DNA from 3 places in the Thermomonospora cellulosilytica genome. Region 2 is predicted to be linked to each of the others. Evidence: predicted binding sites of a transcription regulator. Region 2 holds the regulator's gene; each other region holds the start of a gene.

Region 1 (9,726 bases), 2.4 Mb from region 2:
CGGGGCGTTCGGCCGCGACCGCCGGGACGCGACCCACTAATCTAGGGGGATGTCTTCCGCGCTGCCTGGTCGCGCCCCCACGATCCGCGAGCTGCTCGCCGCCGGGGGCAAGTCGTTCTCGTTCGAGTTCTTCCCGCCCAAGACCGAGGCGGGGGTGCGGAACCTGTGGCGCACCATCCGGGAGCTGGAGGCGCTGCGGCCGACGTTCGTCTCGGTGACCTACGGCGCCGGCGGCGGCACCCGCGACAAGACCGTCGACATCGTCGAGCGGATCGCCACCGACACCACCCTCACCCCGGTGGCGCACTTCACCGCCGTCAACCACTCGGTCGCCGAGCTGCGCAACCTGATCGGCCGGTTCGCCTCCGTCGGGGTCCGCAACATCCTCGCGCTGCGCGGCGACCCGCCCGGCGACCCGATGGGGGAGTGGGTCAAGCACCCCGAGGGCGTGGAGTACGCCGAGGAGCTGGTGCGGATGATCCGCTCGTACGGCGACTTCTGCGTGGGCGTGGCGGCGTTCCCCTACAAGCACCCGCGCTCGCCCGACATCGACAGCGACACCCGGCACTTCGTGGCCAAGTGCCGGGCCGGCGCGGACTACGCCATCACCCAGATGTTCTTCCGCGCCGAGGACTACTTCCGGCTGCGCGACCGGGTCGCCGCGCACGGCTGCGACGTGCCGATCATCCCGGGCATCATGCCGGTCACCCAGCTGTCCACCATCGAGCGCTCCGAGCAGCTGTCGGGCGCGCCGTTCCCGCCGGAGCTGGCGGCCCGGTTCGAGGCGGTCGGCGACGACCCCGAGGCGGTCCGCAGGCTCGGCATCGAGCACGCCGCCGCGCTGTGCCAGGAACTGCTGGACCAGGGCGCGCCGGGCATCCACTTCATCACCTTCAACAAGTCCACCGCGACCCGCGAGGTGTACCGGATGCTGGACGTGAGCGCCCTCGGCGGCGTCGCCTCCGGCAGCCCGGCCTCACTCGCCGGCTGAGCCGCCCAGCGGGAGCCGCGCCCCCATCACCGCGTAGCGCGGCCCCCCGCCGGGGAACGCGAAGTCCGTCAGCAGGTCGACCATGCCCACCGACCGGTACAGCCGCCGGGCGGGCGTGTCCGGCCTGCGGTCCAGCGTGGACAGCACCACGGTCCGCTCCGGCCGGCCCGCGCACAGGGTGACGAGCAGCGCCCGGCCCGTCCCGTGCCCCTGGTACGCCGGATGCACGTGCAGCTCGGCGACCTCGAAGCTGTCGCCCAGCCACTCCTCGGCGTGCGCGGGCCCGCCCCGCTCGGTGAGCGCCTGGTGCACGATGTCGTGCCACCACTGGCCGGGCGCCCCGTGGAAGCCGTAGGCGAACCCCTGGATCGTTCCGCCGCGCCGGAACGGGCGGCGCGTCTCGGCCAGCAGCGCCCGGAACCGCGGATACCGGGCGTGCCGCTCCATGATGGCCCGCCGGCCGGGCAACTGGTCGGCGGGCGGGCTCATCGCCGCGGTGTAGATGTCCAGGATCGGGTCGAGCCGCCGGGTGAATCCCCGCCGGTCCACCTCGCGAAGCTTGGCGGGATCAGGGTCGTTCACCCGGCCAGACTAGACCCGCCGGATCGTCCGGGGCGTGGCCACCAGGGCGGCGTGCAGGTCGGTCAGGATCCGGTCCGCGGCCTGGTGCAGCATCCGCCGGTTGTCCTCCAGCCGGCCGCCCCACGCGCGGGCCTCCGGGCCCAGCCAGGCGTCGGTCCCGGCCAGCGTGCGGCTCGGCGGGTCCAGCGCCCGCCGCAGCCGGTCGATGCTGCCGTAGGCGTCCCGGTAGGCGTGGTACAGCCGCTCGTACTCGGGGTTGGGCAGCTCGCCGGGCGGGAGCTGGGCGGCGGCGACCGCGTCGATCGGGGCCTGCAGGGTGCCCGGGGGCGGCGGGGTCATGACGTCCCCCCGGCGGGCGCCAGGTGCCCGGCCTCGGGCCGTACGCCCAGGCGGGCCAGCGCCTCGTCGGTCCGCCGGCTCATGTCGGCGCGCAGCAGCACGGCCTCGGCGGTGTCCCGGACGCCGAGCCGCTGCGACTCGGTCAGCAGCGTCCGCAGCCAGACGGTGTTCATGCCCAGGTGGAAGCTGGCGGTGCCGAGCGACCCGCTCAGCGCCTCCAGCCGGGTCTCGTCGTCCCCGGCCTGGCGGATCAGGGCGGCCACCCCGGCGGGGCCGAGCCGTTCGTACAGCTCGGCGGTGTAGTCGGGGTCGCCGGCGTTCTGCCGCAGCCGCCGCCACACCTCGTCGGGGAACGGACCGCCGTCCCGGTCGGCGCGGGTGACGGCCAGGGCGTCGGTGCGGGCGGCCTTCTGCGCGGCCCGCTGGTCGGGGAACGCGCCGAGGTCCGGGCCCGCGCCGTTCGGGGTGAGGGGCGGGGTGCGCGGCGTCCCGGGCACGCCCACCGGCCGCGGCCCTTCCGTGCCGCCCGAGCCGCCCGCGCCGCCGCCCGCCCGCGGCACCGGCGGCCGGGACGGCGCCGCCGGGCCCGGGCGGACGCCGCCCGCCGGATCCGGGTGGGTGATCGCGTAGTTGTGCCGCCGGTGCAGCATGCTGAGCTGCTCGGCCACCCAGACGCTCACCTCCTGGGCCCGCCGGTGCCCCTCGGCGGACACCCCGGCCGGCGGCGGATGCGCGGCCAGCCAGCCCGTGATCGCCCTGTCCGCGTCGTGCATCTGCCTGATCAGATGGCCCAGCGCGGCCGGGTCGATGCCGCGGAACTGCGGGTCGCCCGCGGCGGGGCCGGTGCGCATGCTGCTCATCGCCGCTCCGATGCGGTGCCGAACGGTCGGTCCCAGGATCACACCGCCGGTCAGGAGCTGTCGAGGGCGCTGCGGACCGCGTCGTCGTCCCGCGCCACCACCGCCCGGCCGCCGGTGACGATGATCGGCCGCTGGATGAGCACCGGGTGCTCCGCCATCAGCTCGATCCACCGCCTGCGGTCGCGCTCCAGGTCCTTCAGGCCGAGCTCCTTGGCGACGGGCTCGTTCAGCCGGGCGACCTCCCAGGGCTCGGCGCCGATGGCGGTCAGCACCTCCTCCAGCTCCGCCGCGGTCGGCGGGTCGTCCAGGTAGCGGCGTTCGGTGTAGGTCACGCCCGCCTCGTCGAGGGCGGCCTTGGCGGCGCGGCTCTTGGAGCAGCGCGGGTTGTGCCAGATCTCCATGGCCCCGATTCTCCCCGTTCAGGCGCCCACGTCGGCGGACGTGCCGCCGGTGATGCGCAGCAGCTCCGCGTACGAGGTGGGGAAGACGGTGTGCGGGTGCCCGCCGGCCGCCCACACCGTCTCGTGCTCCTCCAGCCAGGTGTCCACCAGCGTGCGGATCGGGGCCGGGTGCCCGACCGGGGCGACGCCGCCGATGGGCTGGCCGGTGGCCTCGCGGACGAAGTCGGGGGTGGCCCGCCGTACCCGCCGCGCGCCCACCAGCCCGGCGACCTTGGCCGTGTCCACCCGGTGCGCCCCGCTGGTCAGCACCAGCAGCGGAGCGCCGTCGGCGTCGAAGACCAGGCTGTTGGCGATCGCCCCGACCGGGCAGCCGAGCTGGCGCGCGGCGGCCTCGGCGGTGGGGGCGGCCTCCGGCAGCTCGATGATCTCGCCGGTGGCGCCGCGTTCCCTGAGCGCGGCGGCCACCTTCTCGGTGTTGGGATGCATGCCAGGCACCTTACGGGGCCGAACCCGGCGGATGGATCGGCCGTCAAAAGGGAACTTCTGCCGGTAGGAGGTCGCATATGGGGACGAGGGCGCGCATCGGCGCGATCATGGCCGCGGGCGGGGTCCTGGTGTTGCCGGGATGCTCGCAGCCGGCCGCCACCACGGCGGCGGGGGAGGATCGGCCTCCCACATCCACCCGGCCTTCCGTGACGGCCACGCCCTCTCCCACCCGGACGCCCCGGCCCAAGCTCAAGCCGGGGGCCAAGGGCGAGGACGTCAAGGCCCTGCAGCGGCGTCTCAAGGAGCTCGGGTACGCGCCCGGCCCCGTCGACGGGCGGTACGGGATGACCACGCAGATGGCGGTGTGGGCGTTCCAGAAGGTCAACCGGATCAAGGTGTCCGGCACGGTGGGCCGCGAGATGTGGCAGGCCCTGGACCGCCCGGCCGCGCCCAGGCCGGTGGCCAAGAAGCGGGAGCCCGACCGGGTGGACGTGGACCTGCGCCGCCAGTACCTGGTCGTCTACAAGGGCGGCAGGCCGGTGCTGATCTCCCACATCTCCTCGGGGTCGGGGGAGCTGTTCTGCTCGCGGGACGTCCCCGGCGCCGCGCCGCGCTGCCGCTACGCGGTCACCTCGACGGGGGACTTCCGGACCGGGCGCCGGGCGTCGGGATGGGAGACCTCGCCGCTCGGGCGGCTGTACAACCCGATCTACTTCAACGGCGGCATCGCCTTCCACGGCGCGCTCAGCGTCCCGCGGTACCCGGCCTCGCACGGGTGCGTGCGGCTGCCGATGAACGTCGCCGAGGTGTTCCCGAGGCTGGTGGGGACGGGCGTGCCGGTCCACCTGCGGCGGCCCGGGTGACCTGACCGATTTTTGTCAGACCCCTTCGCTTTCCTGGTGGTGTGCCGTTGACCTGCGCCGCCGCCGGGCGGTGGGGCGGGGCCCGGTGTGCGTTCGAACGTATTGACGAATCGGCTCGGGGGCTGTTTACTGAGATGCGTCGAACTAATGTTCGAGGTGGCGCGGGGCTCGCGGCCCGCGCCGTGGGGCACACGTCCCGCCGGGGCAGCGCGAACCGTCCGGCGGAACGTGACGGCCGGGCGGAGTGAGGGGAAGCTCTCCGTCCGGCCGGCCCGAAGCCGGAAGGAGAGGCGAATGTCCGGATCGACGACCGCCCGACGCAGAGCCCATACCGACGCCCACGGCGAGGTCCGTCCCGTGCCCGCGCCCCGTCCCCGGCCCGCCCAGGCCCGGACCGGCCACACCGCCCGCGGCCAGCTCCACGCCGCCCGCATGTGCCTGGCCGAGGCCGCCGAGGCCACCTCACCGGCCGTCCGCTTCGTGTCCGCCCACCTGGCCGCGCTGCGCGCCGCCGCGGCCGTGCTGGCCACCCACGAGCCGCTGGAGACCCATCGCCGCGGCCGGCCCCGCAGCGTCTGGGTGCTGCTCCCCGAGGCCGACCCCGCCCTGCGCGAGTGGGCCGCCTTCTTCGCCGCCGGCGCCGACAAGCGCGCCGCCGCCGAGGCCGGCCTGCCCCGCGCCGTGACCCCCCGGGAGGCCGACGAGCTCCTGCACGACGCGGAGATCTTCGTCTCCCTGGTCGAGGACACCCTGGGCATCCCGGGCCAGCCCACCCTCCCCATCCCCGAGGCCAGCTGACCGGACCGCCCGCCCGCACGGCCCCGCCCGCCGCCCACCCAGGTCGGCCGGGCGCGAGAACCCCCATGGAGGCAGACCGGCGCGCGCCCACCCCCGGGCGCCCGCCAGCGCCCTTCGCCGGAGCGCATTCGCCTCCCCCGGGCCGCCACCGGACCACCCTCCCCGGCCCGGTGGCGGCAACCCCCGCCGCGCCGGCGGAGTCGCGAAGCCCCCCGACCGACTCCGCCGGCGCGGTTCACGTCGCCTGCCCGTCCGCGCGTTCCTCGTGTCCGGATCCTCTGTGTCCGGATCCTCTGCGTCTCCCGGGCTCCGTGTCTTTGCGTTCTGGGCCGTGTCTCCCGCCTTCTGGGCTCCGTGTCTCGGGGTTTGCGGCTTCCGCACCCGCGCGTTCTCCGGGTCTTCCGGGCCAAGCCCATGAGGGATCCGGGCGTTCGTCCGGTCGCCTGGTCTGAGCCGGACGTTGGAGCCGCGGGGTGTTCCCGCTGTGGAGATGGAGGGCGGTGAGGGTGCTTTGGCTGGTGGGGGTGGGGTTTGGGGGGATGTGTCGGAGTAACGTTGGGCCGCCATGGGTTTGGGTGGGGAGACAGGGCGGGAGCGGCTCGTCGTACCGCTGCTGGCGTTTCTCGGGGTGATGGCGTACGCGCTGTCGATGGCGGTGGTGACGCCGGCGTTGCCGTTGATCCAGGAGGGGCTGGGGACCACGGCCGGGGGAGCGGCGTGGACGTTGACGGCGATGACGTTGTCGGCGGCGGTGGGCACGCCGGTGATCGGGCGGCTGGGGGATCTGTTCGGGCCGCGGCCGGTGCTGCTGGTGGTGCTCGTGGTGACGGTCGTCGGGATGGTCGTCGCGGCGCTGGCGGCCTCACTGCCGGTGATGCTGGCGGGAAGGGCGCTGGCGGGCGTGGGCGGCGGGGTGTTCCCGCTGGCGTACACGATCATCCGGGAGGTGCATCCGCCGCACCGGACGGCGTCGGCGGTGGGGCTGATGTCGTCGATGCTGGGGCTGGGCGGGGCGCTGTCATGGGTGATCGCCGGGCCGGTGATCGACTGGTTCGGCTGGCGGTGGCTGCTGTGGGTGCCGGTGGCGGGACTGGTGCCGGGCGTGGCGCTGGCGTGGTGGATCGTTCCACGGACCGGTCGGCGGGAGACGGCCCGGATCGACTGGTGGGGGGCGCTGCTGTTCGCGGCCTGGCTGGTGTGCGGGCTGACGGCGCTGACGCAGGCCCCCGCGTGGGGGTGGGCGGATCCGCGGATCCTGGCGCTGGCCGCGGCGGCCGCCGGGCTGGCGGGGTGCTGGCTGGCGGTGGAGTCGCGGGTGGCCGAGCCGCTGGTGGACCTGCGGCTGATGCGGCGGCGCGGGGTGTGGACGGCGAACGTCGCCTCGATGCTGGCGGGGTACGCGCTCATGGCCGGGGGCATCCTCTTCCCCCTGCTGGTGCAGCTGCCCGTCGCGACCGGGTTCGGCTTCGGGGGGTCGGCGACACAGGCGGCCCTGCTGCAACTGCCGGCCAGCGTCGGGATGACCGTGGCCGGGTTCGCCGCCGGCGCGCTGGACATGCGGGTCGGCTCGCGGGCGGTGCTGCTGGCCGGGGCGGTGCTCACGCTCACCGGGTACGGCTACGTCGCGGTCGCGCACGACCACATGTGGCAGCTGTACACGGGCGGGATCGCGCGCGGCATCGGGCTCGGGCTGGCCTACGCGGCGGTCGCCAACCTGGTCGTCGCCGCCGTCCCGGCCGGTCAGACCGGCGTGGCCACCGGCGTCAACACCCTGATCCGCACCGTCGGCGCGTCCCTGGGCACCCAGGCCAGCGCCGCGATCGTCACCGCCTCCGCCCCGTTCCCCGGCGGCACCCCCACCGAGGGCGGTTTCACCCTGGGCTTCGCGGTGGCCGCCGCCACCATGGTCGCCGCGATCGGTCTCGCCCTCCTCGCCCCCAGGCAACCTCCGGGCCCGGGCGACCACCGCCCCGACATGCCCTGAGGCGCCGTCACCCCTGACACCGGGTCCGAGCGCCGAGCGCGGTGGCCGGTGGGGGCGCAAAGACGGCCGCCGCGTTCACCGGCGGGCGAACGCGGCGGCACAGGCAAGGAGAAAGGAGGTCAGAAGGCCTCGACGGCGCGGCGGGCCTCGGGGTCGAGGACGCCCCAGCCGATCAGTTCCTCGGTCAGCTCGTTCGGGGACTTGTCATAGATCACCGCCAGCGAGCGCAGGTCCTCCTGGCGGATCGACAGCACCTTGCCGTTGTAGTCGCCGCGCTGGCTCTGGATGGTGGCGGCGTAGCGGGCCAGGGGGCCGGCCTTGTCCTTGGGCAGCTGCTGCAGGCGCTCAAGGTCGATCACCAGCTTGGGCGTGGGGCCCAGCGGGCTCGGCGAGGCGCCGCCCGGCAGCAGCTCCGACACCGGAACGCCGTAGAAGTCGGCGAGCTCGGCCAGCTTCTGCACGGTCACCGCGCGGTCGCCGCGCTCGTAGGACCCCACCACGACGGCCTTCCACCGGCCGCGGGACTTCTCCTCCACGCCGTGCAGGGACAGGCCCTGCTGGGTGCGGATCGCGCGCAGTCGCGCGCCAAGAGCCTTTGCATATTCAGACGGCATCGTTGCGGCCCCCCAGGCTCACTTTCATCATCGTCGTCGGGCCCCGGGGAGCGGCGGTCGGGTCGCTCCCGCAGGGAGCGGGACCCGGGACCGAACGCCCCGGACCCGTCTCCAGGGATGGTTACGGACAGTGACGGTAAAACGGGGAGGCCCGAAGGTCAAGCCGATTGGAAAAAAGCGGTCGAACCGGCAGGTGTCTCTCGACCGTCGAGGGCGGGAGCGCTCCCACTGCGCTCCGCGGCCGGTTCCGCACCCTCGGGCACCGGTCCCGCGCCCTCGGGCACCAGGTCACGACCGTCCGGAACGGCCCGCCCGTGGGCTCGATGTGACCCCTCTCACCAGGCAAGACGCGGGCCGGGCCAAGGCGGGCGGGCCGCCGGGGCTGCTACCGTGAGGAGGACGAAAACGTCCTTTAACCCCGTCCCGTGAGGCGGGAAAGGAGGTTCCGGCGGTGAATGCTGCCTTCCGGCCGGTGGAACCGGCCGCGCCGCGCCCGGCCGAAGACGCCGAAGGTGATGTAGGCCACAAGGCCGTTCTGGAGGCCCCCGACATCCGGCGCGCCCTCACCCGCATCGCCCACGAGATCCTCGAGCGCACCAAGGGCGGCGAGAACGTCGTCCTGCTCGGCATCCAGACCCGCGGCGTCACCCTGGCCCGCCGGCTGGCCGCCCGGCTGGAGGAGGTCGAGGGCAGGCCGGTCCCCTGGGGCTCCCTCGACGTGACGATGTACCGCGACGACCTGCGGATGCGGCCGGCGCGCGCGCTGGGCCGCACCGACCTGCCCGCGGGCGGCATCGACGACCGCATCGTGGTCCTGGTCGACGACGTGCTGTTCTCCGGCCGGACCGTGCGCGCCGCCCTGGACGCCCTGAACGACCTGGGCCGCCCCCGCGCCGTGCAGCTGGCCATCCTGGTCGACCGCGGCCACCGCGAGCTGCCCATCCGCGCCGACTACGTGGGCAAGAACCTGCCCACCTCGATGCGCGAGACCGTCCGGGTGCTGCTGGCCGAGAACGACGGGCGGGACGTGGTCCTGCTCGGGCCCGCCGCACCCCGCACCACCCGGGGCGGCGCGCCGTCCCACGGCGAATAAGGGGGCCGCACAGTGAAGCGCCACCTCATCTCCGCGGCGGACCTGACCAGGGACGACGCGCTGCTGGTCCTGGACACCGCCGAGGAGCTCGCCCAGATCGCCGACCGCTCCATCAAGAAGCTGCCGACGCTGCGCGGCCGCACGGTGGTCAACCTGTTCTTCGAGGACTCCACCCGGACCCGGATCTCCTTCGAGGCCGCCGCCAAGCGGCTGTCGGCGGACGTGATCAACTTCTCCGCCAAGGGCTCCAGCGTGTCCAAGGGGGAGAGCCTCAAGGACACCGCGCTGACCCTGGAGGCCATGGGCGCCGACGCCGTGGTGATCCGGCACGGCGCCTCCGGCGCGCCGCACCGGCTGGCCGGCTGGGTGCGCGGCAGCGTCGTCAACGCCGGGGACGGCACCCACGAGCACCCCACCCAGGCGCTGCTGGACGCGTTCACCATGCGCCGCCGCCTCGGCGACCTGGAGGGCCGCAAGGTCACCATCGTCGGGGACGTGCTGCACAGCCGGGTGGCACGATCCAACGTGCTGCTGCTGCACACCCTCGGCGCCGACGTCACGCTGGTCGCCCCGCCCACCCTGCTGCCGGTGGCGGTGGACTCCTGGCCGTGCTCGGTGTCCTACGACCTGGACGCGGTGCTGCCCAAGAGCGACGTGGTGATGATGCTGCGCGTCCAGCGGGAGCGGATGAACGCCGCCTACTTCCCGACCGTCC
Region 2 (9,726 bases):
CCCGCGCGGCGTCCTCGAGAAGGATGGAGAGGTTGAGCATGGTACTCCTCGCGAGATGGCCGCCATGTGCGTGCGCTCACACGGCGATTGGTGGGGAACATCCTGGCCTACCAGGCGATATCGACGCTACCCGCAAGTAATCCCTTATGGGTGACCCGGGTCACCTCCCGGTCCGCCCTTGTGCGCGGCGCCCCGCGCGCCCCGCGCGGGGCGCGACGGCGGCACAACCGGGGCCGCCGCGGACGCCCCTCGGGCGACCCTTGGGCGTCCCGCTTGCCGCTGCGCTACCCTTGTTGATATGCGAGCGCGCCTGCTTCTCGGCCCGCCGCGCTGACCTTCCGAGTCTGCGCGGCGACCCCTCCTGTGCGAGGGGTCTTGTCATGTAAGAGGCCCGGCCGGCGACGATTCCCAGGCAGTCTGTACGACCCTCGTACGTCCGTATCTGAAGACCGGAGTTGGTGAACGTGAGCACCGACGAGAGCACCCGCGACGCGTCGGGGGGCGGGGTCACGGCCCCCGACTCCTACGACCCGCGGGCGGTGCAGGACAAGTGGCAGGCCCGCTGGGCGGAGATGGACCCGTACCGCGCCGAGGAGTCGGCCGACGACCCCCGCGAGCGGCGCTATGCGCTCGACATGTTCCCCTACCCCTCCGGCGACCTGCACATGGGGCACGCCGAGGCGTTCGCCATCGGCGACGTGCCGGCCCGCTACTGGTTCCAGCGCGGCTACAACGTGCTGCACCCGATCGGCTGGGACTCCTTCGGCCTGCCCGCCGAGAACGCCGCCATCAAGCGCAACGAGCACCCGGCGACGTGGACGTACGCCAACATCGAGACCCAGGCGGCCTCGTTCCACCGCTACGCCCCGTCGTTCGACTGGTCGCGGCGGCTGCACACCTCCGACCCCGAGTACTACAAGTGGACGCAGTGGCTGTTCCTGCGCTTCTACGAGCGGGGTCTGGCCTACCGTAAGGGCGGCCAGGTCAACTGGTGCCCCAACGACCAGACCGTGCTGGCCAACGAGCAGGTCGTCGGCGGGCACTGCGAGCGCTGCGGCGCCTTGGTCGAGCGGCGCGTGCTGACCCAGTGGTACTTCCGCATCACCGAGTACGCCGACCGGCTGCTGGACGACATGCGGCAGCTGGAGGGCAAGTGGCCGGACCGGGTGCTGCTGATGCAGCGCAACTGGATCGGCCGGTCCACCGGCGCCGACGTGCAGTTCACCATCGAGGGGCGCGACGAGCCGGTCACCGTCTTCACCACCCGGCCCGACACCCTGTACGGGGCGACGTTCTTCGTGGTCGCCGCGGACGCGCCGCTGGCCGCCGAGATCTGCGCGCCCGAGCAGCGCGCCGAGTTCGAGGCCTACCGCGAGCAGGTCTCCCGTGAGAGCGAGATCGACCGGCTGTCCACCGAGCGCGAGAAGACCGGCGTCTTCCTGGGCCGGTACGCGGTCAACCCGCTGAACGGCGAGCGCATCCCGGTGTGGGCCTCGGACTACGTGCTGGCCGAGTACGGGCACGGCGCGATCATGGCGGTGCCCGCGCACGACCAGCGCGACCTGGACTTCGCCCGCAGGTTCGGGCTGCCGGTGCGGGTCGTGGTCGACACCGGCGAGGCGGACCCGGCCGAGACCGGCGTCGCCACCGTCGGCGACGGCCGCCTGGTCAACTCCGGCCCGCTGGACGGGCTGAGCAAGGCCGACGCCATCGCCAGGGCCATCGAGATCCTGGAGGCCAAGGGCCTGGGGAAGGCCTCGGTCAACTACCGGCTGCGCGACTGGCTGGTGTCCCGGCAGCGGTTCTGGGGCTGCCCGATCCCGATCGTGCACTGCGAGTCCTGCGGCGAGGTCCCCGTCCCCGACGAGGACCTGCCGGTGCGGCTGCCCGACCTGCGCGGCGCCGACCTGGCGCCCAAGGGCACCTCGCCGCTGGCCGCCGCCGAGGACTGGGTCAACACCTCCTGCCCCAAGTGCGGCGGCGCCGCCAAGCGCGACTCCGACACCATGGACACCTTCGTCGACTCGTCCTGGTACTACTTCCGGTACTGCTCGCCGGGCTACACCGACGGGCCGTTCGACGTCGAGCAGGTCCGCAAGTGGATGCCGGTCGACCAGTACACCGGCGGCGTCGAGCACGCCATCCTGCACCTGCTGTACAGCCGGTTCTTCACCAAGGTGCTGTACGACATGGGGATGATCGACTTCACCGAGCCGTTCACCCGGCTGCTGAACCAGGGCCAGGTGATCCTGAACGGCAAGGCGATGTCCAAGTCCACCGGCAACCTGGTCGACCTGGGCGACCAGATCGCCGAGTTCGGCGTGGACGTGGTGCGGCTGGCGATGCTGTTCTCCGGGCCGCCCGAGGACGACATCGACTGGGCCGACGTGTCCCCGCACGGGATGAGCAAGTTCCTGGCCCGGGTGCACCGCATCGCCGCCGAGACCGCCGCCCCGGTCGGCGCGGACCCGGCGACCGGTGACACGGCCCTGCGCCGGGTCACCCACCGGGTCATCGACGAGGCCACCGCCATGGTCGAGGCGCAGCGCTTCAACGTCGCCATCGCCCGGATCATGGAACTGGTCTCGGCCACCCGCAAGGCCATCGACTCCGGCCCCGGCGCCGCCGACCCGGCCGTGCGGGAGGCCGCCGAGACCATCGCGATCCTGCTGTCGCTGTTCGCCCCCTACACCGCCGAGGAGGCGTGGGAGGCGCTGGGCCGCCAGGCCCCGGTGATCCGCGCGGGCTGGCCGTCGGCCGACCCGTCCCTGCTGGTGGAGGACCGGGTCACCTGCGTGGTCCAGGTCGCCGGCAAGGTCCGCGACCGGCTGGAGGTGTCCCCGGGCATCGCGGCCGACGAGCTGGAACGGCTGGCGCTGGCCTCCGACAAGGTGCAGGCGGCGCTGGGCGGCGCGGGCGTCCGCAAGGTCATCGTCCGCGCCCCCAAGATCGTCAACATCGTCCCGGCCTGACCGGGGCGAGTCCGCGGGCCCGCCGTGCGGCACGGCGGGCCCGCGGGCGTCACGGGCCGACCGGCCGTGCCGGACGGGCGTTCTCCCGGCCGGAGGACGCCGCTCCGGCCCCCCGGCGCGGGGCTCGGTGGCCGTGGCGGCCAACGCCGAGGACGATCATTGTCCCCGGCGGCCATGGGGTGAACGGTGTGAGCGGGGTCACCATCGCGGCATAAGCCTGCGGAGGTGAGCATGCCCGTTCCCCGCTCGATGGCGGCCCGGCTCGGGGCCGCGTTGCTCCTGCTGTTCTCCCTCGTCGTCGCGGCCGAGGTCGCCGCGCCCCGGCCGTCCGCCGCACAGGGCGGCCCCGGGGCGGTGCGCGGGTTCCTCGACGCGCACAGCCATCTGCACTCCCACGAGTCGTTCGGCGGGATGCTGCTGTGCGGCAAGCCGTTCGATCCGGACGGCATCGAGGACGCCCTGCGGGACTGCATCGACCATCACCCGAACGGCGCGCTGGCGTTCTTCGAGAACTTCCTGAAGAACGGTTCGCCGATCGGCACCCACGACCCCCGGGGCTGGCCCACGTTCAAGGACTGGCCCGCCTGGAACTCCCTGACCCACCAGACCGCCTACCACGAGTGGGTCGAACGGGCGTGGCGCGGCGGCCAGCGCATCCTGGTCAACCACATGGTCGCCAACCGGCAGATCTGCGACGTGTACCCGCTCAAGCGCACCTCCTGCGACGAGATGGCCGGCATCCGGCTGCAGGTGCGCCGCGCCAACGAACTCCAGGCCCATATCGACTCGCTGCACGGCGGCCCCGGAAAGGGCTGGCTGCGGATCGTCCGCTCCCCCGAGGAGGCCCGCCAGGTGATCGCGCAGGGCAAGCTCGCGATGGTGCTCGGCGTGGAGACCTCCGAACCGTTCGGCTGCCGCGTCGTGAACGGCGTTCCCGGATGCACGAAGGCCGACATCGACCGGGGCCTTGACGAAATGCACTCGCTCGGCGTGCGCAGCATGTTCCTGTGCCACAAGTTCGACAACGCCCTGTGCGGCGTGCGCTTCGACGGAGGCACCCAGGGACTCATCATCAACGCCGGCAACAAGATCGGCACCGGCAGGTTCTGGCAGGCCGAGACCTGCACCACCGCCGAGCACGACAACACCGTCGCCGGCGGCACCCTCCCCAAGGAACTGAGCTGGATCGACCCCGGCGGCGCCTTCCCCCTCTATCCGCCCGCGCCGCACTGCAACAAACTGGGGCTGACCGCACTGGGCGAGCACATGGTCCGCGGCATGATGCGGCGCGACATGTGGATCGAGATCGACCACATGAGCGTGCGCGCGGCCTCCCGCACCCTCGACATCCTCGAACAGGCCGGTTATCCCCGGGTCATCTCCTCCCACAGCTGGACCGACCGCAACTTCTACCCGCGCATTTACCGCCTGGGCGGCATGGTCGCGTCCTACGGCCATTCCTCGGAGAAATTCGTGCAGGACTGGCGCGGCGCCAAGGCCGTCCGCGACCCGTCCCGCCTGTTCGGCTACGGCTACGGCATGGACGCCAACGGCCTGGGCCCCCTCCCGGCCCCGCGCGCGAACAACTCGGCCAACCCCGTCCGCTACCCGTTCCAGAGCCATGACGGCAGCGTGACGCTGGACCGCCTGCGCACCGGCGAACGCACCTGGGACGTCAACGTGGACGGCGTCGCCAACTACGGCCTGGTCCCCGACTGGATCGAGGACATGCGCGTCATCGCCGGGCCCGAGATCGTCAACGACCTGGCCTGGGCCGCCGAGGCCTACCTGAGGGCCTGGGAGTCCCCGCCCGCCCCGTGATCCTCGACCCGCCCGTCCCCGCGGGCGGGACGCCTCCCGACCACCACACGCCCGCCATGCCCCGCCACCGCCGTGGGGCACGGCGGGCGTGTGGTGCTGTGCGCTCCTGCGGGACCTGCCCCGGCGTGTCTCGGCACCGCCGGACGGGCGGTCTGCGTTCGCGAACGGGCCACGGTCGGTCAAGGCAGGCGGCGGTCTCGGCGCGGGCCGTGCCTGGCCTGCGCTCGCGGGGAACGGCCGCGGCCGTCATGGGTCCGGTCGGCGCGTTCCCCGGAGGCAGGGTGAGGCTCCGCCGCGCGGGCAGCCGGGCGGGCGCGGGTCAGACCTTGCGGAGGACGGCGACCACGCGGCCCAGGACGGAGGCCTCGTCGCCGGGGATGGGGTCGTAGGCGGCGTTCTGCGGCATCAGCCAGACGTGGCCGTCCTTGCGCTTGAAGGTCTTGACGGTGGCCTCGCCGTCGATCATGGCGGCGACGATGTCGCCGTTCTCGGCGACCGGCTGCTGGCGGACGACCACCCAGTCGCCGTCGGCGATGGCGGCGTCGATCATCGAGTCGCCGGAGACCTTGAGCAGGAAGTGGGTGCCCTCGCCGACCAGTTGCCGGGGCAGGGCGAACACGTCCTCGACGGTCTCCTCGGCCAGGATCGGGCCGCCGGCGGCGATCCGGCCGACCAGCGGGACCAGGGCGGGGGCGGGGACCGACTCCTGGCCGGCCGAGCCCTCGAAGGACTGCGGGGCGGCGCCCTCGGAGCGGACCGGCACCGAGCCGGGCATCCGGACCTCCACGGCGCGCGGGCGGTTGGGATCGCGCCGCAGGAAGCCCTTGCGCTGCAGGGTCCGCAACTGGTGGGACACGCTGGAGGTGCTGGTCAGCCCGACGGCCTCGCCGATCTCCCGCATCGAGGGGGGATAGCCGCGCCGCTGCACCGAGTCCCGGATCACCTCGAGCACCATCCGCTGGCGCGGGGTGAGACCGCTCTCGTCCATCGGCCCGTCGGGCATCTCCCGGACCTTGCTCATCGCTCTGACCGCCTCCTGGGCGCCGGGCGTGACCGCCTGCCGGCACGCCACCCGTACGGGATCCTCGCTCCTGGCAGGCACGTTAGCGCGGATCCCGCTGATGATCAAACAATTGTTCGAAGAAACCCGGCGTGTTCCCCTCGCCTCCTCCGGCACCCTGCGATAGAAATCGTACATCCGTTCGATCGAACTGACATTCGAATCCCTCGATCGGAGGCCACGCATGGCGAGCCTGCCCCGGACCCCGCCCACCAGCCGCCCGATTCGCACCCGCAAGCACCTCACCCTCATCCCCGGCGGACGCACCGCCCCCGAGACCCCGGCCGCCTCCCGCCGCCCCGCAAGCCCTCCCGCGCCCCGCACCCGCCCGCACGACACGACACCGGAACGCCCCAGGAGGGTCGACGGCCCTGGGCGTGCCGCGGGCTCTCCCGGCCGGGATGCCTCCAGGCGTGAGGCGAGACCGGACCGCCGGACGGACGCGGGCCCTGGGCGCGAGGCGGCGCGAGAACACCGCGTGGGCGTCCCTGGAAAGGACGGCCTGCGACGTGATGCGGCGTCGGAACGCGGTGCGGGCGCATCTGGTCGCGGCCTCACCAGGGGTGAGACAGCGGCGGGCCGCCGGGTGGATGTGCCGGGGAGCGGTGGCCCCGGGTGCGAGGTCGCGGCGGGCATGCCCGGGCGGCGTGCTTCCGGTGCGGCTGCCGGGCGTTCGGGCGAGATCCGGGCCCGGGGAGCCGAGAGGCGGCGGACGGTGTCGGACGAGCCGCCGGTGCGGCTCACCCGGCGGGGGAAGGTCGTGGTGAGCCTCGGCGTGGCGGGGCTGATGGCGGGGGCGTTCTGGCTCGGGATGGCGAGCGGGGCCCGGAGCGACGCGGCGCCGCGGCAGGACGCGTGGGTGGTCGTGGAGTCCGGGGACACGTTGTGGACCATCGCCAGCCGGGCGCGGCCGGGGCGCGACCCGCACGCGACCGTGCGGCGGATCATCGAGGCCAACGATCTGGGCGATGCGGCGGTGCGGCCGGGGCAGGCGCTGCGGATACCGGCCGGGTGACCGGACGCGGAAGGCGACACGCCGAGACGGGGCCGGTGCGCCCCATGTGACAAGGCTCTACGGGCGAGGCGATCGTTCCGGCTTGCACTGGCCTCTGACGGCCCCTACGGTTGACCACAACATCTAGTAGTTACACCGATGTGATTTTCCACAGGTTGTGGTCTTGTGGCGGTCTGTCAGGGGAGGTCGAGAGACGTGCACTGCCCGTTCTGCCGGCACCCCGACAGCCGGGTGATCGACAGCCGTTCCACCGAGGACGGCGCGGCGATCCGGCGCCGCCGCTCCTGCCCCCAGTGCGGCAGGCGGTTCACGACGCAGGAGACCGTACTGCTGATGGTGGCCAAGCGCAGCGGGGTCACCGAGCCGTTCTCCCGAGACAAGATCATCGCCGGGGTCCGGCGCGCCTGCCAGGGCCGCCCGGTCGATGAGGACGCGCTGGCCAAGCTGGGGCACCGGGTGGAGGAGGCGATCCGGGCCACCGGGGTCGCCGAGATCGCCTCCCATGAGGTGGGCCTGGCCATCCTCGGGCCGCTCCGCGAGCTCGACGAGGTCGCCTACCTGCGATTCGCCTCCGTCTACCGGGGGTTCGAGTCGCTGGAGGACTTCGAAAGGGAGATCCGATCGCTGCGCGCCGCCGCCGAGTCGGCCCGGGCGCAGCGCGACGACTGAAAACATCCCGGCCGGTGGACGATCCGGCCGCGGGGCATCGTTGTTCCTGTTACAGGGCCGGAAACGGTCCCGAAGGGGGAGAGTCATGACCGAAACGGTGAGCGGCTCGGCATCCCGACGCGGCAAGGGCCGCAAGGGGCTGAAGATCGGGCGGGTCTTCACCACGCCGGGAGTGCATCCGTACGACCAGGTCACCTGGGAGCGCCGGGACGTCGTCATGACGAACTGGCGGGACGGCTCGGTCAACTTCGAGCAGCGCGGCGTGGAGTTCCCCGACTTCTGGTCGGTGAACGCGGTCAACATCGTGACCTCCAAGTACTTCCGCGGCGCCGTCGGCACCCCCCAGCGCGAGTGGAGCCTCAAGCAGCTGGTCGACCGGGTCGTCGGCGTCTACACCGAGACCGGCAGGGCGCACGGCTACTTCGCCTCCGACGAGGACGCCGAGATCTTCGACCACGAGCTCAAGCACGCCCTGATCCACCAGATCTTCAGCTTCAACTCCCCCGTCTGGTTCAACGTGGGCACCAAGTCCCCGCAGCAGGTCTCGGCGTGCCTTCCTTACGACGCGCTGGTCAGCACGCCCGCCGGCCTGATCCCGATCGGGAGGCTCGTCGAGGACGACGCCGTCGGCACCAAGGTGTACGACGCGCACGGCATCACCAGGATCGTCGCCACCAAGGCCAACGGGGTGAAGGACGTCCTGCGCATCCACACCAAGGCCGGTTACACCCTGGACGTCACCCCCGACCATCTGGTCTGGCGCGCCACGGGTGAGGGCACCGGCGCGTTCGTCGAGGCGGGCCAGCTGCGGGTCGGCGACATGCTGGAGTGGCACCGCCGCGACTCCTACGGCGAGGCCGAGATCACCTCCCGGGAGATCGCCGAGGCGGCGCTGGCCGGCTGGCTGCAGTCCGACGGCTTCGTCGGGCAGTACGAGCACGGCACCAACCGTTCGCTGACCATCGAGGCGATGACGGTGACCGACGCCGAGCGCGACTGGGTCATCCGCCAGCTGAACGTGGTCTTCCCCGGTGTCCACCGGCACGAGCGCACCGTCCAGACCCAGGACACCGAGCTGGACTGCCGCCGCATCCGCCTGTACGGGACCGGGCTCGCGGAGTTCGTCGACGCGTGGGGCCTGCGCGCCCGCGGCGCGGACATGACCGTCCCCGAGCGCCTGTACACGGCGCCGCTGCCCGTGGTCGCCGCCTACCTGCGCAGCATCTTCCAGGCCGAGGGCTTCGTGTCCGAACGCGAGCGCTCCACGGTCGTCGAGGTCGACATGGTGTCCGAGGAGCTGATCCGCGGCATCCAGCGGCTGCTGCTGCGCTTCGGGATCTACTCCCGGGTGGGCTTCAAGAAGGACGCGCGCGCCGACCGCCAGGGCTGCTGGACGCTGCGCATCCAGGTCGCCGGGGACCGCCGGATCTTCGCCGACGAGATCGGCTTCATCGACCCGGTCAAGGCCGAGAAGCTGCACCGGAGCTTCGAGAAGGCCGGCCGGGGCGCGTACCCGACCAAGCGACTGGAGATCGCCCGCATCGAGCACCTCGGTCCCATGGAGGTCTACGACATCCAGACCGAGAGCGGCGAGTTCCTCGCCGGGAACCTCCGCGTGCACAACTGCTTCATCCTGTCGGTGGACGACACGATGGAGTCGATCCTCGACTGGTACAAGGAGGAGGGGATCATCTTCAAGGGCGGCTCCGGGGCGGGGCTGAACCTGTCGCGGATCCGTTCCAGCAAGGAGCTGCTGTCGTCCGGGGGGACCGCCAGCGGGCCGGTGTCGTTCATGCGCGGGGCGGACGCCTCGGCGGGCACCATCAAGTCGGGCGGGGCCACCCGGCGGGCCGCCAAGATGGTCGTGCTGGACGTCGACCACCCCGACATCGAGGAGTTCATCTGGACCAAGGCGCGCGAGGAGGACAAGATCCGCGCGCTGCGGGACGCCGGCTTCGACATGGACCTGGGCGGCAAGGACATCACCAGCGTCCAGTACCAGAACGCCAACAACTCCGTCCGGGTCTCCGACGAGTTCATGCGCGCGGTGGAGAACGACGAGGAGTTCGGCCTGCGCGCCCGGCTCACCGGCGAGGTCATCGAGACCGTCAAGGCCCGCGACCTGTTCCGCGCGATGGCCCAGGCCGCCTGGGAGTGCGCCGACCCGGGCATCCAGTACGACGACACCA
Region 3 (9,726 bases), 2.8 Mb from region 2:
CCCCCACCCGCACGTCCGGCTCCGGCAGGCCCAGCCGGCGCGCCGCCTGGCGGATGCCGGTCAGCGGGGCCCGCAGGTTGCGCTCGACGTCGACGGCCAGGGCCTTCAGCGGCGAGACGTACAGCACCCGGCAGCGCCGCTCCCGGTCGTCCGGCGGCGGCGCGGCGGCCAGCCGGTCCAGCGACCACAGGAACGCCGCCAGCGTCTTGCCCGAACCGGTCGGGGCGACCACCAGCGTGTGGTCGCCGCGCGCGATCGACTCCCACGCCCCCGCCTGCGCGGGCGTGGGCGCGGCGAACGCCCCGCGGAACCAGGCGCGGGTCGCCGGGGAGAAGCGTTCGAGCACGTCGTCGGGCATGTTCTTCATACTGCCCCGCGCCTGTGACAAAACCGGCCGCGGTCCCGCCGCGTCCGCGCCGTCGTGGCCGCGGCGCCGCGGCGGTACGGTGGCGGAGTGCGGCTATCGGTGTTCTGGGATCGGATGAACCAGCAGTTCGGCGAGGTCTACGCGCAGAGCGTGGCCAAGGACTACGTGATCGCCGAACTCGGCGGCCGCACCATCGAGCAGGCCCTGGCGGACGGCGAGGACGCCAAGACGGTCTGGGAGGCGGTCTGCGCCACCTTCGACGTCCCGCAGCGCCTGCACTAGCCGGCGCTAGTCCGGAACGGGCAGGTGGGCGTACAGGTCCATCGGGTCCATCGAGGCCGGCAGGTCGCTGACCTGGCCGTCGCCGACCTCCACCACCCGCCACCGGCCGTCGGTCCGGCGCGCCAGGTCGGTGGTGATGAACCGGCAGCCCAGCGCCCGCACCGCGGTGGCCACCGTGTCCAGCTCCGGCTCGGGGTAGTGGTCGGGCTCGTCGGGGTGCGGGCCGATCAGCGCCGGCTCGCCGTCCACCCACCACACCCGCGCCTCGCCGGCGTCGTACGGCTCGTACTCGCGGACCACCAGCCCGCCGGTCAGGAACTCGTCCTGCAGCGCCACCATCTTGGCCACCACGCCGCGCAACTGGGTGGTGTTCTTGACGTCCGGGACGAAGCAGGCCTCCTCCCACTCGTGCTTGCGGGACTTCACGTAGTCCTTGACCACCGCGGGCCCGGGCGGCAGCGGCCGCACCAGCTCGGCCAGGTCGTCGGGAACGGTGCGGGGCGGCAGCGGGCGCCACACGCTGTGCGGGGTCAGCCCCGCGAACGTGTCGTGCCAGCCCGGCAGCTCGTGCGCCCGCCGGTAGTCCTCCGGGTGGGTGAGCAGGGGAGTGCCGCGTTCCTTGAGGGCGGCGGCCAGCGCGGTGTACTCGGCCGCGGTCAGCATCCAGCCGCGGTACCAGGCCGGGCCCAGGTCGCGGGGCACCCGGCGGATCGCGGTGAGCACGTCGCCCCGCCGCAGCGCGTCGTGGTCGATCAGCACGACGTTGCCATAGTGGTCGCGCACCGCAGCCGCCTCGCGCGCGAAGTGCGGCTCGACGCGCCGGGGGTTGAGTGGATCGGCGCAGAAGACGACGGTCAGCGTCATGGTGGCCCCCTCCGACGCGGCCAGCGTACGGGCACCGCCCGCCGCCGCGCACGGGGATCGCGCGGGGATTCGGGGACGGACCGCGGCGAGTCGGGCCATGATCGAACGGATGTTCGGTAGAGTGGGGAACGCACACGACGTTCGTCCACAGCGGCGGCAGGGACTCGAAAACTGTCGGTGGGCCGCCGTAACGTCGCTTCCGACCGAAAGCGAAGTCTCCAGGGCCGGTCGTACGGCCTGGGATTGAACAGGGGCATCTCATGGCAGCTAGCGACCGCGACAAGGCGCTCGAGACCGCGCTCGCCCAGATCGAGCGGCAGTTCGGCAAGGGCTCGGTGATGCGGCTGGGCGACGAGGCCCGCGCACCCGTCGAGGTGATCCCCACCGGATCCATCTCGCTGGACATCGCGCTGGGCATCGGCGGCCTGCCGCGCGGCCGGGTGATCGAGGTGTACGGCCCCGAGGGCAGCGGCAAGACCTCCATCGCCCTGCACGCCGTGGCCAACGTGCAGAAGAAGGGCGGCATCGCCGCGTTCGTCGACGCCGAGCACGCCCTCGACCCCGACTACGCCAAGAAGCTCGGCGTGGACACCGACGCGCTGCTGGTGTCCCAGCCCGACACCGGCGAGCAGGCCCTGGAGATCGCCGACATGCTGGTGCGCTCGGGGGCCATCGACATCATCGTCATCGACTCCGTCGCCGCCCTGGTGCCGCGCGCCGAGATCGAGGGCGAGATGGGCGACAGCCACGTCGGCCTGCAGGCCCGGCTGATGTCCCAGGCGCTGCGCAAGATGACCGGTGCGATCAACCAGACCAAGACCACCGCCATCTTCATCAACCAGCTCCGCGAGAAGATCGGCGTGATGTTCGGCAGCCCGGAGACCACGACCGGCGGCCGGGCGCTGAAGTTCTACGCCTCCGTGCGGCTGGACGTGCGGCGGATCGAGACCCTCAAGGACGGCACCGAGCCCGTCGGCAACCGGGTCCGGGTCAAGGTCGTCAAGAACAAGGTCTCCCCGCCGTTCAAGACCGCCGACTTCGACCTGCTGTACGGGCAGGGCATCAGCCGCGAGGGCGGCCTGATCGACCTCGGCGTCGAGCACGGCTTCGTCCGCAAGGCCGGCGCCTGGTACACCTACGAGGGCGACCAGCTCGGGCAGGGCAAGGAGAACGCCCGCAACTTCCTCAAGAACAACCCCGACATCGCCGACGAGATCGAGAAGAAGATCAAGGAGAAGCTCGGCGTGGGCCCGCGCCTGGACGCCGACGCCACCGCCGCGGCCCCGGCGGACCCCGCCGCCCCGGCGCCCGCCCCCGCGGCGGCCCCGGCCGGACGCAAGACCGGCGCCAAGGCGGCCAAGCCCGCAGATTCCTGACCGTGCATCCGCGGATCAGGGTGACTGTTGACGAACCGTGAGGAATGATCTTCCATGAAGGGCGGCGGCGTCCCGTCCCGCACCGGCCTGCCGGCAAGCGGGCCTTCCCCGAAGACGCCGCCGCTCACGTTCCTCGCCCTCGTCCGGTCGCCCTCCGCCGATAGCGCCCGCCTCCCGGTGCCCTCATGAACGACCGGCACACCGACCCCACCTGGCCCGTGGCGGACACCTGGCCTCTCCCGCCAAAGTCTCCGCCGCCACCCCAGGACACCCCCGTTCTCTGGAACACCCCCGAAGAACCCCGGGACGCCGTCACCTCCGAGAGCGCCGCCCAGGGGCCGGAGGACCCCGGCCCTTCCGGATCCACCGTCCCCTCCCAGGACCCCGCCGGCCTCGAGGAAGGCGAGCCCTCGGAGCAGCCCACCCCTGAGGAGGGTCCTGTTCCGCCCTGGGCCACGGCCTCCTCGGACGTCATCGTCAGCTGGGACGTCCCCGAGGACCCGGAACACGGCGTCCCCTCGGGGAACGACGTCGTGGCCGACGATGACCCGCGGCCGGAGAACACCCCCTCACCCGAGCCCGCCGCAGGCCGGGACGCCCAGCGAGACGCACAGGGCACCGTCTCGGCAGAGCACCCGACCCCGCCCGGCCGGGTTCCGCCCTGGGACACCACCTCATCGGACGCCGCCGTCGTATGGGACGTCGCGGACGAGCCAGAGGAGACCGTCCCCCCTGCGAAGGCCACCGAGGGCGACCCGCTCCCCGCCGAAAGCCCCGCCCCACCCGGGGACACCGTCACCCGCCCTTCCGCCGAGAACCCGGAGAACGTCCCCTCCGCAGGGACCGCCGGGCCCGGACGCTTTTCCTCCCAGGACGCTGTCTCACCCTGGGAGGTCGGCGAGGACTCAGACGATCCGGCCTCCCGCGAGGATGCCGATGAGTCCAGACGCTCTTCCTCCCGGGGCGATGTCCCGTTCGGGGACACCGGTGAAGGCTCGGAGGCCGCGGTTTCGGCCGAGGAGGCTCCAGAGCTCGGACGTGTTTCGCCCCGGGACGCCGCCTCGTCCGAGAGCACTGGGGAGGGCTCGGAGAGCGTCGTCACTCCCGAGGGAACTGCCGAGCCCCGGCGCGTTCCCTCCCGAAAGGATGTCTCGTCCGCGGGCGCCGGTGAGGGCTCTGACGATGTGCCCTCCTTTGAGGAGCCTGGGCGTGTTTCGTCTCGGGGGGATGACTCGTCCGGTGGGGCGGTCGAAGGGGAGGGGGTGGCACGGGAGATCTGTCTGCGGTTGCTGGCGGCGGCGCCGCGGACTCGGGCGCAACTGGCGGACGCGCTGCGGCGCAAGGGGGTTCCGGAGGAGGCGGCGGAGCGTGTGCTGGGGCGGTTCTCCGAGGTCGGGCTGATCGATGACGAGGCGTTCGCACGGGCCTGGGTGCAGTCCCGGCACGCCGGTCGGGGGCTGGCGCGCCGAGCGCTGGCCAGCGAGCTGCGGCGGCGCGGCGTCGCCGACGAGACGGTCAGCGAGGCGGTGGAGTCCCTGGATCCCGAGCGGGAGGAGCGCACCGCCCGGGAACTCGTCGCCCGCAGGCTGCCGGGCACCCGTACGCTGCCTCCCGACAAGCGCATGCGCCGGCTGGTCGGCATGCTCGCCCGCAAGGGCTATCCCCCCGGCCTGTGCTACCGCGTGGTCAAGGAGGCGCTCGAAGCAGAGGGCGACGAGCTCGACGCCCACGAGCCTCCCGACTTCGACGACTGATCGGCCCATCCTCCACAAAGCCCGCCTTCCCACCGAGGCATGCCCCGACGGGAGATGGCCGGAGTACGACGACGCCACCAAGATCCCCCGTCCCGCCCCGTCCCGATGACCGTGGACACCGGCTGAGCAGGGGCCTCGGCGGGGCGTACTCGCAACGGCCGCGGACACGGCTTCGGGTGGACGTGCGGTTCCGCCTCCTTCGAGTCGTTCGGGCCATGCGACGGGCGCACGGCGGCCTGTGCCGTTCCGTGCCCGGCACGGCGGCCGGAGATGAAGGATCCGGAGGCGGACGGACACCGCACCGTCCGGTCCGCGGTCTCCGTCCGCCCGCATGGTTACGGACGGTGCGCGACACGCCCGGGATTACTGGGATTTTCTCCGGGTTGTCGACTCCCGCGGCGGACGCGGAGAGGGGCGGTGAAGTCGGTATTCTCGGCGGGAACGGGTGGTAAGCAACTCCTCACGCCCACGTACGGTTAGTCCGGAATGCCCTGGGTTTGCTTGCTCATTACCTGATAGCCGCTTACCGTTACGGCAGTGAGGAGTTACTCCGCGCACTGCGGATTGCCATACGACCCTGCACGTTCGAACACCTGAGAGTGGACGGGCGCGTTGCGGGCCTGCCGTCGTTCGCGGCGGCGCCGGGATCCCCCCGGTCTGTCATGGTGACGGCCCGTGTTCGGCCTGGCGCCTGGGCGTCCGGCGGTCTCCGGGGTGCGGATAGGTCCTCGCACCGCAGGCTCTCCACACCGCGTGGAGCCCGCACCGAGACGAGCCGGCCCGGGGGGAGACCCCCGGCACCCCTGGAAGGGTCTGCGCCATGGTGAGCGTCCTGCTGGGTGCCGCATTGCTGGTGACCCTGGTCGCTCTGGTCATCGTGCTGCGCCGCCCCACCGGTCCGCCGCCCCCCACGGAGGACGAGCTCGCCGCGGTGCGCCGGGAGGCCGAGCAGATCCGCGCCCAGGCCCGTACGGACGCCCAGGAGCTCCTGCACAAGGCCGAGGCCCAGGCGCAGCATCTCGCCGAGACCGCGCGCGCCGACCTGGAGGGCGAGGCCAAGGCGCTCAAGCAGGAGCTGCGCACCCTCCGGGACGACCTGGAACGCCGCGAGGCCCGGCTGGCCGAACGCGAGCAGCGGCTGGACGCCGAGGCGCGCCGGCTGGAGGAACGCGGACGGCGGCTGTCGGAGGCCAAGCGGGCGCTCGAGGAACGGCAGGCCGAGCTGGACCGGCTCGACGAGGACCGGCGGCGGGTGCTGGAGCAGGCCGCCGGGCTGACCGCCGAGCAGGCCCGCGGCGAGCTGGTCGCCATGATCGAGAACCAGGCCAAGCGCGAGGCCGCCCTGATCACCCGGGAGATCGAGAGCGCCGCCCGGGCCGAGGGGGACAAGCGCGCCCGCAAGATCGTGACGCTGGCGATCCAGCGGGTGGCCAGCGAGCAGACCGCCGAGTCGGTGGTGTCGGTGCTGCACCTGCCCAGCGACGAGATGAAGGGCCGGATCATCGGCCGCGAGGGCCGCAACATCCGGGCGTTCGAGACCACCACCGGGGTCAACCTGATCATCGACGACACCCCCGAGGCGGTGCTGCTGAGCTGCTTCGACCCGGTGCGCCGCGAGGTCGGCCGGCTCACCCTCGAAAAGCTCGTGCTGGACGGGCGCATCCACCCCCAGCGCATCGAGGAGGTCTACGAGCGCAGCAAGGCCGACGTCGAGCAGCTGTGCGTGCGGGCGGGCGAGGACGCGCTGGTGGAGCTCGGCATCACCGACATGCACCCCGAGCTGATCGCCCTGCTCGGCCAGCTGCGCTACCGCACCTCCTACGGCCAGAACGTCCTCAAGCACCTCATCGAGTCCGCCCACATCGCCGGGATCATGGCCGCCGAGCTCCGCCTCCCGGTCGAACTGGCCAAGCGCTGCACCCTCCTGCACGACATCGGCAAGGCCCTGACCCACGAGGTCGAGGGCAGCCACGCCCTGATCGGCGCCGAGATCGCCCGCCGCTACGGCGAGCACGAGGACGTCGTCCACGCCATCGAGGCCCACCACAACGAGGTCGAGGTCCGCACCGTCGAGGCCGTCCTGACCCAGGCCGCCGACGCCATCAGCGGCAGCCGCCCCGGCGCCCGCCGCGAGTCCCTCGAGGCCTACGTCAAGCGCCTGGAACGCCTCGAGCAGATCGCCCGCGACAAGCACGAGGGCGTCGACAAGGTCTACGCCATGCAGGCCGGCCGCGAGATCCGCGTCATGGTCAAGCCCGACGCCGTCGACGACATCCAGGCCCAGGTCATCGCCCGCGACATCGCCAAGCAGGTGGAGGACGAGCTCACCTACCCCGGCCAGATCCGCGTCACCGTCGTCCGCGAGTCCCGCGCCACCGAGTTCGCCCGCTGACCCGCAGACGAACGCCCTCGGCCCGTTGCAGGGTCAGGGGTGGGCGGGAGGTTCGTCGGCGGGGGCCGGGGCGGGCGGCTCGCCCACGGTCAGGGCGATCTCGGGGATGTTGTGCGGGGTGAAGCCCAGGGTCTGGCCGTAGAAGGCGAGTTCGGACTCCAGGCAGGTGACGACGGTTTCGGCGCGGCGGAAGCCGTGGGACTCGCCCTGGAAGGCGAGGTAGGCGTACGGGGTCTGCTTGGCGGCCAGGGCGGCGGCGAACTTCTCCGACTGGGACGGGGGGACGACGGGGTCGTCGGTGCCCTGCAGGAGGAGGACGGGGCAGGCGGTCTGGTCGGCCCGGGTCAGCGGGGAGCGTTCGCGGTAGGCGCGTTCGAAGCCCGGCATGGGACCGATCAGGCCGAACAGGTAGCGGGACTCGAAGTCGTGGGTCTCGTCCAGGAGGGTCTGCAGGTCGCTGACGCCGTAGTAGGAGGCGGCGGCGCGGAACACGGCGCTCTGGGTGACGGTGGCCAGGGTGGTCCAGCCGCCGGCGCTGTGACCGCGGATGGCCAGCCGGTCCGGGTCGGCGATGCCGCGTTCGGCGAGGGCGCGTCCGGCGGCGATGGCGTCCTCCACGTCCACGACGCCCCACTGGCGGCGCAGCCGCTCACGGTAGGCGCGGCCGTAGCCCGAGGAGCCGCCGTAGTTGACCTCCACCACGCCGATCCCGCGGCTGGTGAAGTAGGCGCGTTCCAGGCTGAGCACGCTGGAGGCGCGCGACGTGGGGCCGCCGTGCACGAACACCACGTACGGGGGCAGCTCGTCCTCCGGCCCCTCGACGGTCGGGTTGGCGGGCGGGAACAGGTAGGCGTGCACCGGCCGCCCGAACGGCCCCTCCAGGCGCTCCTCGCGGGGCGTGGGCAGGTACGCGGGGTCCGGCACCTCGGCGGGCTCGCGGCGCAGGACCTCGTAGGCCCCGGTGGTGACGTCCAGCCGCACCACGGCGCTGGTCTCGGTGGCGCTGCCCGCGATGCCGACGACGGTGGAGCCGTCCGCCGACAGGGCCGCCTGCCAGTCGTCGTACGGCAGGTCCAGGTCGATCAGGTCCAGCGTCTCCGGGTCGTAGATCCCCAGCCGCTGGTCGCCCTCCCCGTGCAGCACCGCCAGCCGTCCGTCGCCCAGCGCCGCGTACGGCATGCCGCCGAGCTGCCACAGGGGCGTGGCGAACTCCTCCTCGGCCGGGTACAGCGCCTGCGGGGACTCCCCGTACAGGCCGACCTGGTAGATGTTCCACCAGCCGGGCCAGTCGGAGATCACGTACAGGCTGCCGGCGTCCCGCCACACCGGGGCCAGCGCCGACTCGGTCAGCCCGCCCTTGACGGTGCGCGGCGAGGTCGCCCTGCCGTCCTCCAGGGCTGCCACCCGCACCTCGGTGCCGTCCCACGGCATCCGGGGATGGCTCCACTGCACCCACGCCAGGTACTCCCCGTCCGGCGAGGGAACGGGGGAGGCGTAGAAGTCACTGCCGCTGACCAGCTCGCGGATGGCCGACGCGTCGCCGGCCGCACGACCGTCCAGGGGGACCGCCACGATCGCCCGCCGCACCCCGTCGGAGGTGTGCCCCTCGCAGACGCACCAGATCTCCTCGCCGTCCGGCGACAGCGTGAAGTCGGCGTACCGCAGGCCGCCCGGCAGCGCCGGCTCGGGGGTCAGCGGCCGGGGCTTGGGGTCGCCCGGGTCGAGCCGGTGCAGCCGCTGGTCCTCGAAGTTGGCGAAGACCAGCGCGTGCCCGTCGCCCGCCGGGACCGGCAGGTAGGACCGGCCGCCGTACTCGTGCACCCGGGTCCGCGCGTCCCACGGCGCCTGCAGCAGCTCGGTCCGGACGCCGCCGGAGTGCCGCACGACCGTGGTGCGCCCGCCCTCCTCGGGCCGGGATTCCTGCCACCACACATCGCCGCCGACGACGGTGGGGAAGCTGAGGCGCAGCCGGGCGCGGGCGACGTCGGCGGCGGATATCGGCGAGGGCCAGGAGCCGTAGGGGAGGGTCACACGAGCGGTCATAACGCCAATCGTTCCGCAAACGCGGACTCATTGGGGCCTGACTGGCCAGTTGAGTTCGGAAAGATATCGGCCCGGCGACCTCGTCGGATCGACGCATCGTGACCGGGTCGCTGCGCGTCGGCCCGCAACGCGAAGGGGCGCCGCCGGATCGCCCGGCGACGCCCCTCGGCAGGACGGCGGGATCAGTCCCCGCCGGTGGCCATCTCGCTCTTGCCCGCGCCGGCGGCCTGCCCCATGCCGGCGGCGGCCGGTGTCCCGGTGCCCGTGCCGAGCGTGGCCGCCGCGGTCTTGCGGCTGCGCCGGCTGCGTCCCTCCAGCCAGGTCGCGAAGCGGCTGAGGGCCATGTTCATCCCGATGTAGATGACCGAGACGATGATCGCCGCCGGGACCAGGTTGTGGTAGTTGGCCGGGACGATCCGGAACCCGGCGCTCAGCAGGTCCTGGAAGGCGATGATGAACCCCAGGGCGGTGTCCTTGAGCAGCACCACCAGCTGGCTGACCACCGCGGGCAGCATCGCGGTGACCGCCTGCGGCAGCAGCACCAGCCGCATCACGCCGCTCTTGCGCAGGCCGAGCGCGTAGGCCGCCTCCGACTGGCCGCGCGGCACCGCGAGCACGCCCGCCCGCACCACCTCGGCCAGCACCGAC

Evidence for each region. Region 2 encodes LexA, which represses DNA repair genes until DNA is damaged. Its sites were predicted from a motif close to TCGAACANNTGTTCGA; they were not measured.
Region 1: HNR21_RS27430 (SAV_6107 family HEPN domain-containing protein) is a predicted target of LexA. The motif match lies at 4,662-4,677, and genes of this name have one in related genera.
Region 3: recA (recombinase RecA) is a predicted target of LexA. The motif match lies at 1,615-1,630, and genes of this name have one in related genera.

What each region holds. Positions count from the first base shown of each region.
Region 1 is NZ_JACJII010000001.1:5,816,211-5,825,936, reverse strand. Features, by position in the region: gene HNR21_RS27470 (acyltransferase family protein) at 1-40, shown strand, start outside; gene metF (methylenetetrahydrofolate reductase [NAD(P)H]) at 50-991, shown strand; gene HNR21_RS27460 (GNAT family N-acetyltransferase) at 977-1,573, opposite strand; gene HNR21_RS27455 (hypothetical protein) at 1,583-1,912, opposite strand; gene HNR21_RS27450 (hypothetical protein) at 1,909-2,772, opposite strand; gene HNR21_RS27445 (arsenate reductase family protein) at 2,823-3,173, opposite strand; gene HNR21_RS27440 (YbaK/EbsC family protein) at 3,192-3,659, opposite strand; gene HNR21_RS27435 (L,D-transpeptidase family protein) at 3,737-4,522, shown strand; gene HNR21_RS27430 (SAV_6107 family HEPN domain-containing protein) at 4,817-5,320, shown strand; gene HNR21_RS27425 (MFS transporter) at 5,886-7,304, shown strand; gene bldD (transcriptional regulator BldD) at 7,424-7,918, opposite strand; gene pyrR (bifunctional pyr operon transcriptional regulator/uracil phosphoribosyltransferase PyrR) at 8,391-9,011, shown strand; gene HNR21_RS27410 (aspartate carbamoyltransferase catalytic subunit) at 9,024-9,726, shown strand, end outside.
Region 2 is NZ_JACJII010000001.1:3,368,197-3,377,922, forward strand. Features, by position in the region: gene HNR21_RS16040 (long-chain-fatty-acid--CoA ligase) at 1-40, opposite strand, end outside; gene leuS (leucine--tRNA ligase) at 465-2,972, shown strand; gene HNR21_RS16050 (amidohydrolase family protein) at 3,204-4,793, shown strand; gene lexA (transcriptional repressor LexA) at 5,113-5,814, opposite strand; gene HNR21_RS16060 (LysM peptidoglycan-binding domain-containing protein) at 6,569-6,868, shown strand; gene nrdR (transcriptional regulator NrdR) at 7,064-7,537, shown strand; gene HNR21_RS16070 (vitamin B12-dependent ribonucleotide reductase) at 7,623-9,726, shown strand, end outside.
Region 3 is NZ_JACJII010000001.1:6,173,970-6,183,695, reverse strand. Features, by position in the region: gene HNR21_RS29125 (ATP-dependent helicase) at 1-358, opposite strand, end outside; gene HNR21_RS29120 (DUF3046 domain-containing protein) at 455-649, shown strand; gene HNR21_RS29115 (ATP-grasp domain-containing protein) at 656-1,513, opposite strand; gene recA (recombinase RecA) at 1,774-2,889, shown strand; gene HNR21_RS29105 (regulatory protein RecX) at 4,152-4,643, shown strand; gene rny (ribonuclease Y) at 5,464-7,035, shown strand; gene HNR21_RS29095 (S9 family peptidase) at 7,069-9,078, opposite strand; gene HNR21_RS29090 (amino acid ABC transporter permease) at 9,261-9,726, opposite strand, start outside.